Regions from separate parts of the Streptomyces sp. NPDC107562 genome, predicted to be linked through region 2. Evidence: predicted binding sites of a transcription regulator. Region 2 holds the regulator's gene; each other region holds the start of a gene.
What was found. Region 2 encodes HrcA, which represses chaperone genes, less so after heat shock. Its sites were predicted from a motif close to TTNGCACTCNGNNNNNCNGAGTGCNAA; they were not measured.
Positions count from the first base shown of each region.

Region 1: a site for HrcA is predicted at 1,709-1,735, ahead of groL (chaperonin GroEL). Genes of this name have one in related genera too.
Region 3: a site for HrcA is predicted at 1,183-1,209, ahead of groES (co-chaperone GroES). Genes of this name have one in related genera too.

Region 1 is NZ_JBVKBE010000007.1:120,586-123,859, forward strand. It holds gene thrC (threonine synthase) at 1-596, shown strand, start outside; gene ACZ7LV_RS20850 (MoaD/ThiS family protein) at 645-920, shown strand; gene ACZ7LV_RS20855 (cold-shock protein) at 1,375-1,578, shown strand; gene groL (chaperonin GroEL) at 1,899-3,274, shown strand, end outside.
Region 2 is NZ_JBVKBE010000002.1:923,367-926,640, forward strand. It holds gene ACZ7LV_RS09965 (nitronate monooxygenase) at 1-68, opposite strand, end outside; gene dnaJ (molecular chaperone DnaJ) at 237-1,376, opposite strand; gene hrcA (heat-inducible transcriptional repressor HrcA) at 1,377-2,393, opposite strand; gene ACZ7LV_RS09980 (MBL fold metallo-hydrolase) at 2,639-3,274, shown strand, end outside.
Region 3 is NZ_JBVKBE010000008.1:125,788-129,061, reverse strand. It holds gene ACZ7LV_RS22600 (polysaccharide deacetylase family protein) at 1-322, shown strand, start outside; gene ACZ7LV_RS22595 (polysaccharide deacetylase family protein) at 322-1,116, shown strand; gene groES (co-chaperone GroES) at 1,356-1,664, shown strand; gene groL (chaperonin GroEL) at 1,780-3,274, shown strand, end outside.

The sequences.
Region 1 (3,274 bases), on a different contig from region 2:
CGGAGGGGTCCAAGACCCTGGCGTACGAGATCTGCGAGCAGCTCGGCTGGCGGCTCCCCGACCAGATCGTGGTGCCGATCGCCTCCGGCTCCCAGCTCACGAAGATCGACAAGGGGCTGCAGGAGCTGATCAGGCTCGGGCTGGTCGAGGACCGGCCCTACCGGATCTTCGGGGCGCAGGCGGAGGGCTGCTCGCCGGTGTCGACCGCCTTCAAGTCCGGGCACGACGTCGTCCGGCCGCAGAAGCCGCACACCATCGCCAAGTCGCTGGCCATCGGCAACCCGGCCGACGGGCCGTACGTGCTGGACATCGCGCGGCGCACCGGCGGCGCGGTCGAGGACGTGACGGACGAGCAGGTCGTGGACGCGATCAAGCTGCTCGCGCGGACCGAGGGGATCTTCGCGGAGACCGCGGGCGGGGTGACCGTCGGGGTGACGCGCAAGCTGGTCGAACTCGGCGTGCTGGACCCGTCGCTGACGACCGTCGTGCTGAACACCGGGGACGGCCTGAAGACGTTGGACGCGGTGGCGGGCACGGGCCTGACGGCCACCATCCGGCCCAGCCTGGAGTCGTTCCGCGAAGCCGGCCTCGTCTGACCCCCGCCCCGCCCCCTTAGGTCCGCCATCCCACCGGAGGTTTCCCCCGTGAGCGTCAGCGTCCGCATCCCCACCATCCTGCGCACCTACACCGGTGGCCAGGCCGAGGTCCCCGCCGAGGGGGCGAACCTCGGCGAGGTGATCGCCGATCTGGAGAAGAACCACACCGGCATCGCCGCCCGGGTCCTGGACGACCAGGGCAAGCTGCGGCGGTTCGTCAACGTGTACGTCAACGACGACGACGTCCGCTTCGAGCAGGGTCTGGAGACGGCCACTCCGGACGGTGCCGGCGTGTCCATCATTCCGGCGGTCGCCGGCGGCTGACCGTCCGCTGGACAGGCCCCTGCGTTACCGTGAGTAACCTCGGTTACGCGATGTTCATCGAATTGCCCCCTCCGTGAGAGAAGCGGAGGGGGCAATTCAGTGTGGTTGAGCGCGGTAGAGTTGGGGAACGCGTCGCGGCTCCACATGCCGAACGCATATGAGTTCCGGCTCCGATGCGATGAGAAGTAGCCAAAGTGTGTGGCTCTTTTGCGTCTTTCACTCCTTTTGTGGAGCCCGACTTGCCCTGAATTCGGGTGAATTCTCCCTAAATTACCGACCGTTGGCGCCCAGATTTCTCGTCCGATTGACCTGTTGCAGACGGCAGTTGGACAGATACATTCAGCCGCGGTCGACGCGTTCCGGCGCACGCCCCTCACAGCAAATGGCGGGCGAGGTCTGACCCGGATCCGCGAAGTGTGGATCTGTGCAAGGGCCAGTAATAGGGGAGTTAGGCATGGCTCAGGGCACCGTCAAATGGTTCAACGCGGAGAAGGGGTACGGCTTCATCGCGGTCGACGGTGGTGCGGACGTCTTCGTCCACTACAGCGCGATCCAGATGGACGGCTACCGGACCCTCGAAGAGGGCCAGCGGGTCGAGTTCGAGATCTCGCAGGGCCAGAAGGGCCCGCAGGCCGACATGGTTCGTCTCACCGCTTAAGCGCGCGACCACCGTATGTGACGTTTCTGTTCGAAGGGCCCGTGCCTCCCCGGGGGCGCGGGCCCTTCGGCGTGCGCGGCCGGGGGCGTGTTCGCGGGCGGCGCAGACCTCGCCCGGATCCCGGGAGGCGCTTGCACTCGGCAGGGGCGAGTGCTAATCATTGGCGTTAGCACTCTGAAGGTGAGAGTGACAAAAGAAGGACCGGGTCGGTGAGGCCGCAAGCCGGGTGGGGCAAGGAACCACAAGGCAGGCGAGCCGTCCGTCGCGGGCGCGGGCGCGGTCCGAAGGAATCACCCCCAGTCCTGGAGGGACCACTTCACATGGCCAAGATCATCGCGTTCGACGAGGAGGCGCGGCGCGGCCTCGAGCGCGGCATGAACCAGCTCGCGGACGCCGTGAAGGTGACGCTCGGCCCCAAGGGCCGCAACGTCGTCCTCGAGAAGAAGTGGGGCGCCCCCACGATCACCAACGATGGTGTCTCCATCGCCAAGGAGATCGAGCTCGAGGACCCGTACGAGAAGATCGGCGCCGAGCTGGTCAAGGAAGTCGCCAAGAAGACGGACGACGTCGCCGGCGACGGTACGACCACCGCCACCGTTCTCGCCCAGGCGCTGGTCCGTGAGGGCCTGCGCAACGTGGCCGCCGGTGCCAACCCGATGGCCCTCAAGCGCGGTATCGAGAAGGCCGTCGAGGCCGTCTCCGGCGCGCTGCTCGACCAGGCCAAGGAGGTCGAGACCAAGGAGCAGATCGCCTCCACGGCCTCCATCTCCGCCGCCGACACCCAGATCGGCGAGCTCATCGCCGAGGCGATGGACAAGGTCGGCAAGGAAGGCGTCATCACCGTCGAGGAGTCCCAGACCTTCGGTCTGGAGCTGGAGCTCACCGAGGGTATGCGCTTCGACAAGGGCTACATCTCGGCGTACTTCGCCACCGACATGGAGCGCATGGAGGCGTCGCTCGAGGACCCCTACATCCTCATCGCCAACTCCAAGGTCTCCAACGTCAAGGACCTGCTCCCGCTCCTGGAGAAGGTCATGCAGTCGGGCAAGCCGCTGCTGATCATCGCCGAGGACGTCGAGGGCGAGGCCCTGTCGACCCTGGTCGTCAACAAGATCCGTGGCACCTTCAAGTCCGTCGCCGTCAAGGCCCCGGGCTTCGGTGACCGCCGCAAGGCCATGCTCGGCGACATCGCCATCCTCACGGGCGGCGAGGTCATCTCCGAGGAGGTCGGCCTCAAGCTGGAGAACGCGTCCCTGGACCTCCTGGGCCGCGCCCGCAAGGTCGTCATCACCAAGGACGAGACCACCATCGTCGACGGTGCCGGCTCCGCCGACCAGGTCGCGGGTCGCGTCAACCAGATCCGCGCCGAGATCGAGAACAGCGACTCGGACTACGACCGCGAGAAGCTCCAGGAGCGTCTGGCGAAGCTGGCCGGCGGCGTGGCCGTCATCAAGGCCGGTGCCGCCACCGAGGTCGAGCTCAAGGAGCGCAAGCACCGCATCGAGGACGCCGTTCGCAACGCGAAGGCGGCCGTCGAGGAGGGCATCGTCGCCGGTGGTGGCGTGGCCCTGCTCCAGGCCTCCCAGGTGTTCGAGAAGCTGGAGCTCGAAGGTGACGAGGCGACCGGCGCCAACGCCGTGAAGCTCGCGCTGGAGGCCCCGCTCAAGCAGATCGCCGTCAACGGTGGTCTCGAGGG
Region 2 (3,274 bases):
GAGACGCCGCCCGCCATGGGGGCCTGCACGATCGGAAGCGGGACGAGATCGGTCAGTGCGGAGGACATGACGGCATGTTGTCACGTCCTCCGAACAAGTCCGAATCGACCCTGCCGCCCCGCAGGGGCCGACAGCGGCCCGAGCGAGAACAGACCCTGCCGGCCCGGCTGACCGTGCCTGCCCGGGGGACGCCCCCGGACCCCCGGCCGGCCTCGGCACCCGCGCCGCCCGACGCCTCAGCGCCCGTTGAACGCGTCCTTCAACCGCGAGAACAGACCCTGCTGGCCCGGCTGGAACTGGCCCGTGGGCCGTTCCTCGCCGCGCAGCTTGGCCAGCTCGCGCAGGAGGCGCTCCTGCTCCACGTCCAGCTTGGTCGGGGTCTGGACCTCGACGTGCACGATGAGGTCGCCGCGACCGCCGCCGCGCAGGTGCGTGACGCCCCGGCCGTGCAGCGGGATCGACTGGCCGGACTGGGTGCCCGGGCGGATGTCGACCTCCTCCATGCCGTCCAGGGTCTCCAGCGGCACCTTGGTGCCGAGGGACGCCGCCGTCATCGGGATCGTGACCGTGCAGTGCAGGTCGTCACCGCGACGCTGGAAGGTCGAGTGCGGCAGTTCGTGGATCTCGACGTAGAGGTCACCGGCGGGACCGCCGCCGGGCCCGACCTCGCCCTCGCCGGCGAGCTGGATGCGCGTGCCGTTGTCGACGCCGGCCGGGATCTTGACCGTCAGGGTGCGGCGGGACCGCACCCGGCCGTCGCCCGCGCACTCCGGGCACGGGTTCGGGACGACGGTGCCGAAGCCCTGGCACTGCGGGCAGGGGCGCGAGGTCATGACCTGGCCCAGGAAGGACCGGGTGACCTGCGACACCTCGCCACGGCCGCGGCACATGTCGCAGGTCTGCGCCGCCGTACCCGGCGCCGCTCCCTCACCGCTGCACGTGGAGCAGACGATGGCCGTGTCGACCTGGATGTCCTTCGTCGTGCCGAAGGCCGCCTCGTCCAGCTCGACCTCGATACGGATCATCGCGTCCTGGCCCCGGCGGGTGCGCGAGCGCGGCCCGCGCTGCGACGCCGTACCGAAGAACGCGTCCATGATGTCCGAGAAGTTCCCGAAGCCACCCGCGCCGAAGCCGCCCGCGCCACCGGCGGCGCCGGCCTGCGAGAGGGGGTCGCCGCCGAGGTCGTAGACCTGCTTCTTCTGCGGGTCCGAGAGCACCTCGTAGGCGGCGTTGATCTCCTTGAACCGCTCCTGGGTCTTCGGATCCGGGTTGACGTCCGGATGCAGCTCGCGTGCGAGCCGCCGGAAGGCCTTCTTGATCTCTTCCTGCGACGCGTCGCGGCGCACGCCGAGGACGGCGTAGTAGTCCGTGGCCACTTACGACTCCGCCAGGATCTGTCCGACGTACCGTGCCACTGCGCGTACCGCTCCCATCGTTCCCGGGTAATCCATGCGGGTCGGTCCGACCACGCCGAGCTTGGCAACCGCCTCGCCGCCCGAACCGTAGCCCACCGACACCACCGAGGTGGAGTTGAGTCCCTCATGGGCGTTCTCGTGCCCGATGCGCACGGTCATGCCCGAATCCTTCGCCTCGCCAAGCAACTTGAGGAGCACGACCTGCTCCTCCAGTGCCTCCAGCACCGGCCGGATGGTGAGGGGGAAGTCATGTCCGAAGCGGGTGAGATTGGCCGTACCGCCGATCACCAGCCGCTCCTCCGTCTCCTCGACCAGCGTCTCCAGCAGCGTGGCGAGCACCGTCTGGACCGTGCCGCGGTCCTCCGCCTCGAAGGCCTCGGGCAGATCCTGCACCAGTTGCGGCACATCCGTGAAACGGCGGCCCGCGACCCGGCTGTTCAGCCGCGCCCGCAGATCGGCCAGCGACGCCTCGCCGAAGGGGGCCGGGCAGTCGACCATCCGCTGCTCGACCCGCCCGGTGTCGGTGATCAGCACCAGCATCACGCGCGCGGGCGCCAGTGACAGCAGCTCCACGTGCCGCACGGTGGAGCGGGTCAGCGAGGGGTACTGCACGACCGCGACCTGCCGGGTGAGCTGCGCGAGCAGCCGCACGGTCCGGGTGACCACGTCGTCCAGGTCGACGGCGCCGTCGAGGAAGTTCTGGATCGCGCGCCGCTCCGGCGCCGTCAGCGGCTTGACCTCGGCGAGCTTGTCCACGAAGAGCCGGTAGCCCTTGTCGGTCGGGATCCGCCCGGCGCTGGTGTGCGGCTGGGCGATGAACCCCTCGTCCTCCAGCGCCGCCATGTCGTTGCGGACCGTCGCCGGGGAGACGCCGAGACTGTGCCGTTCGGTGAGCGCCTTGGAACCGACCGGCTCCTCCGTACCCACGTAGTCCTGGACGATCGCGCGCAGTACCTGCAGCCGTCGTTCACTGAGCATCCGCGCGCACCTCCAGTACGTCGTCCCTGGGCGCTCCCCCTGGCACTCGACAGACGCGAGTGCCAGCCTTACCGGCCCAGTGTACGGCCGTCGGGTACGCCCCGGGCAAGGCCCGTCCTGCCAGGTCGTGCCGGACGGGGGCGGACGGCGGGCCCGTCGGGCCCCTCGCCCCTGCCACCGTGCTCCCGATTCCGGACCTTCGCCGCCGGGCGCGCGAACACCGCGACAGGGCCTAGCGTCGCCGTATGAGCGTGACTTGGGAAGAGGTGGGCTGGGAGCGGCTCGCCGGCGGTGTCGGGCGGTGCCGGCTGCCGGGATGGGACTGCACGGTGGGGCTGGTGACCGGCCGGGGCGCGGCGCTGCTGATCGACGCAGGGTCGAGCCTCGCGGAGGGTGCCGCGCTGCGGGCGCGGGCGGAGGCACTCGCCGGGCGGCGTGTGACCCATCTCGCGCTCACGCACCCCCACTTCGACCACGTCCTCGGCGCCGCGGCGTTCGCGGGCGCGGAGGTCTTCGGCGCGGTCGGCGCCGACACCGTGCTCGGGGGGCGGCGCGGCCGGGAGGATGTGCGCGCGGACGCCGTCCGCCACGGCCTCGACGCGGCGGCCGCCCAGGAGGCGACGGACACGCTGGTGGCGCCCCGCCATCTCGTCAGCGGCGAGTGGACCCTCGATCTGGACCCCGGCCGTCAGGTCCTGCTCGCCAACGTGGGTCCTGGGCACACGGCCCACGACCTCGTGGTGCTGGTCCCCGGGCACGGCGCGGGCGACCCCGAGGTGGTCTTCTGCGGCGACCTCGTCGAGGAGTCGGGCGAGCCGCAGGCGGGCCCCGACGCCGTGCCGTCCCACTGGCCCGCCGCCCTCGACCGGCTGCTGCGCCTC
Region 3 (3,274 bases), on a different contig from region 2:
CGGGATGCAGGACGTCATCGAGGAGCGCTACGGCAAGCGCCCGCTCCTGTTCCGCCCGCCCTACGGCAACTACAACTCCGACACCCTGCACGCCGCCAAGGACTGCGGCGTCACCCACGTACCGCTGTGGAACGAGGAGGTCTTCGTCGACCGCTGGGACTACCGCGAATGGGACCGGGACATCCACCCCGGCGACATCGTCCTCAGCCACTTCCGGGGCACCGACGACTGGGCGGGCGAGATGCCCGACATGATCCGCGTCTTCCTCGACAAGATCACGGCGAAGGGCTACGCGGTGGGCCGCCTGGAGGACTACCTGTGATTCGGCGCGGGTGGACGGCCGGGGCCGCGGTACTGCTGGCCCTGCTCGCCGGCTGCGCCCTGCCCGACGGCCCGCGCGGGCGGTCCGCGGAGGCGGGGGCGGCACCCGGCTCGGCGGCCTCGGCGATGCCGCCCCACCTGCGCTGGGGGCTGTCCGCGCCGCTCTCCCCGCCGCCCGCGCCCGTGCGGCACCTCGCCCGGCCCGCCGACGGTCTCGCCCCCGTGCTGGACCGCATCCCGACCACCCACAAGGTCGTCTTCCTCACCTTCGACGACGGCGCCGAGAAGGACCCCCGCTTCGTCGACATGGTCCGTGACCTGCGCCTGCCCGTCAGCATGTTCCTCACCGACAGCGTCGTCGGCCCCGGCTACGGCCACTTCGCGCGGCTCCGCTCGGTCGGCGCGAGCGTCCAGAACCACACCCTCGACCACGCCGCCCTGCGCGGGGTGCCGTACGCCGGCCAGCGCGCCGAGATCTGCGGCCAGCAGCAGAAGCTCCAGTCCCGCTTCGGTCTCCGCCCGCATCTGTTCCGCCCGCCCTACGGCACGTACGACACGACGACCCGCAAGGCGGCCGTCGACTGCGGCATCAAGGCGATCGTCCTGTGGCGCGCCACGATGGACGCGGCCGACCTCACCTTCACCGAGGGCCCCGCCCGGCTGCGCCCCGGCGACATCGTCTCGGTCCCCTCGACCGAGACCCCCGAACCCAAGCTCCGTGAACGCACGACCCGCCTGCTGCGCCGGGTCCAGGAGGCGGGGCTGACGGTGGGGCGGCTGGAGGACTATCTGTGACGGACGCGCCGGTGAATCTGTGACGGGGCCTGACGGGGCGCCGCGAGGCCGACGCGCCGCGACCGATTGGCACTCCGCTTGACCGAGTGCTAATCGCAGTCATAGTCTCGGCTCTGGCACTCCCCACTGGAGAGTGCCAACACAGCGACGGGCAGGTCCGGCACCCGCGACGACGGATCCACCTGGTCGCCACCTCAGACAGTTAACCCCGTGAGATCTCCGAAGGGGGAGGTCGGATCGTGACGACCACCAGCTCCAAGGTTGCCATCAAGCCGCTCGAGGACCGCATCGTGGTCCAGCCGCTCGACGCCGAGCAGACCACCGCCTCTGGCCTGGTCATTCCGGACACCGCCAAGGAGAAGCCCCAGGAGGGCGTCGTCCTGGCCGTGGGCCCGGGCCGCTTCGAGGACGGCAACCGCCTTCCGCTCGACGTTTCCGTCGGCGACGTCGTCCTGTACAGCAAGTACGGCGGCACCGAGGTGAAGTACAACGGCGAGGAGTACCTCGTCCTCTCGGCTCGCGACGTCCTCGCGATCATCGAGAAGTAGTTCACCCACAGCACACCGTTTGAGCTGCGCCCCTGGCCCCCGCGACCGTTAACGAAGCCGGGCGTCCGGGGCGCAGTTCGTTTACCGCAGACTTTCCGAGAGGGCTCCCGCTGCCATGGCGAAGATCCTGAAGTTCGACGAGGACGCCCGTCGCGCCCTCGAGCGCGGCGTCAACAAGCTCGCCGACACGGTGAAGGTGACGATCGGCCCCAAGGGCCGCAACGTCGTCATCGACAAGAAGTTCGGCGCCCCCACCATCACCAACGACGGCGTCACCATCGCCCGTGAGGTCGAGGTCGAGGACCCCTACGAGAACCTCGGCGCCCAGCTGGTGAAGGAGGTGGCGACCAAGACCAACGACATCGCGGGTGACGGTACGACCACCGCGACCGTCCTGGCGCAGGCGCTGGTCCGCGAGGGCCTGCGGAACGTCGCCGCCGGCGCCTCCCCGGCCGCCCTGAAGAAGGGCATCGACGCCGCGGTCAGGGCCGTCTCCGACGACCTGCTGGCCTCCGCCCGCCCGATCGACGAGAAGTCCGACATCGCGGCCGTCGCCGCGCTGTCCGCCCAGGACCAGCAGGTCGGCGAGCTGATCGCCGAGGCGATGGACAAGGTCGGCAAGGACGGTGTCATCACCGTCGAGGAGTCCAACACCTTCGGTCTGGAGCTGGACTTCACCGAGGGCATGGCCTTCGACAAGGGCTACCTGTCGCCGTACTTCGTGACGGACCAGGAGCGCATGGAGGCCGTCCTCGACGACCCGTACATCCTCATCCACCAGGGCAAGATCTCCGCGATCGCGGACCTCCTGCCGCTGCTGGAGAAGATCATCCAGAGCAACGCCTCGAAGCCGCTGCTGATCATCGCCGAGGACGTCGAGGGCGAGGCCCTCTCCACCCTCGTCGTGAACAAGATCCGCGGCACCTTCAACGCCACCGCCGTGAAGGCCCCCGGCTTCGGCGACCGCCGCAAGGCGATGCTCCAGGACATGGCGACCCTCACCGGCGCCACGGTCATCTCCGAGGAGGTCGGCCTCAAGCTCGACCAGGTCGGTCTGGACATCCTCGGCAGCGCCCGCCGCGTCACCGTCACCAAGGACGACACCACGATCGTCGACGGTGCCGGCAACAAGGCGGACGTCGAGGGCCGGATCGCGCAGATCAAGGCCGAGATCGAGGCCACGGACTCCGACTGGGACCGCGAGAAGCTCCAGGAGCGCCTCGCGAAGCTGGCCGGCGGCGTGTGCGTGATCAAGGTCGGCGCCGCCACCGAGGTGGAGCTGAAGGAGAAGAAGCACCGTCTGGAGGACGCCATCTCCGCGACCCGCGCCGCGGTCGAGGAGGGCATCGTCTCCGGTGGTGGCTCCGCGCTCGTCCACGCCGTGAAGGTGCTGGACGACAGCCTCGGCAAGGAGGGTGACGAGGCCACCGGTGTCGCCGTCGTCCGCCGCGCCGCCGTCGAGCCGCTGCGCTGGATCGCCGAGAACGCCGGCCTGGAGGGCTACGTCATCGTCTCCAAGGTGGCCGAGCTGGAGAAGGGCAGCGGCTACAACGCCGCCACCGGCGAGTACGGCGACCTGATCAAGTCCGGTGTCATCGACCCGGTCAAGG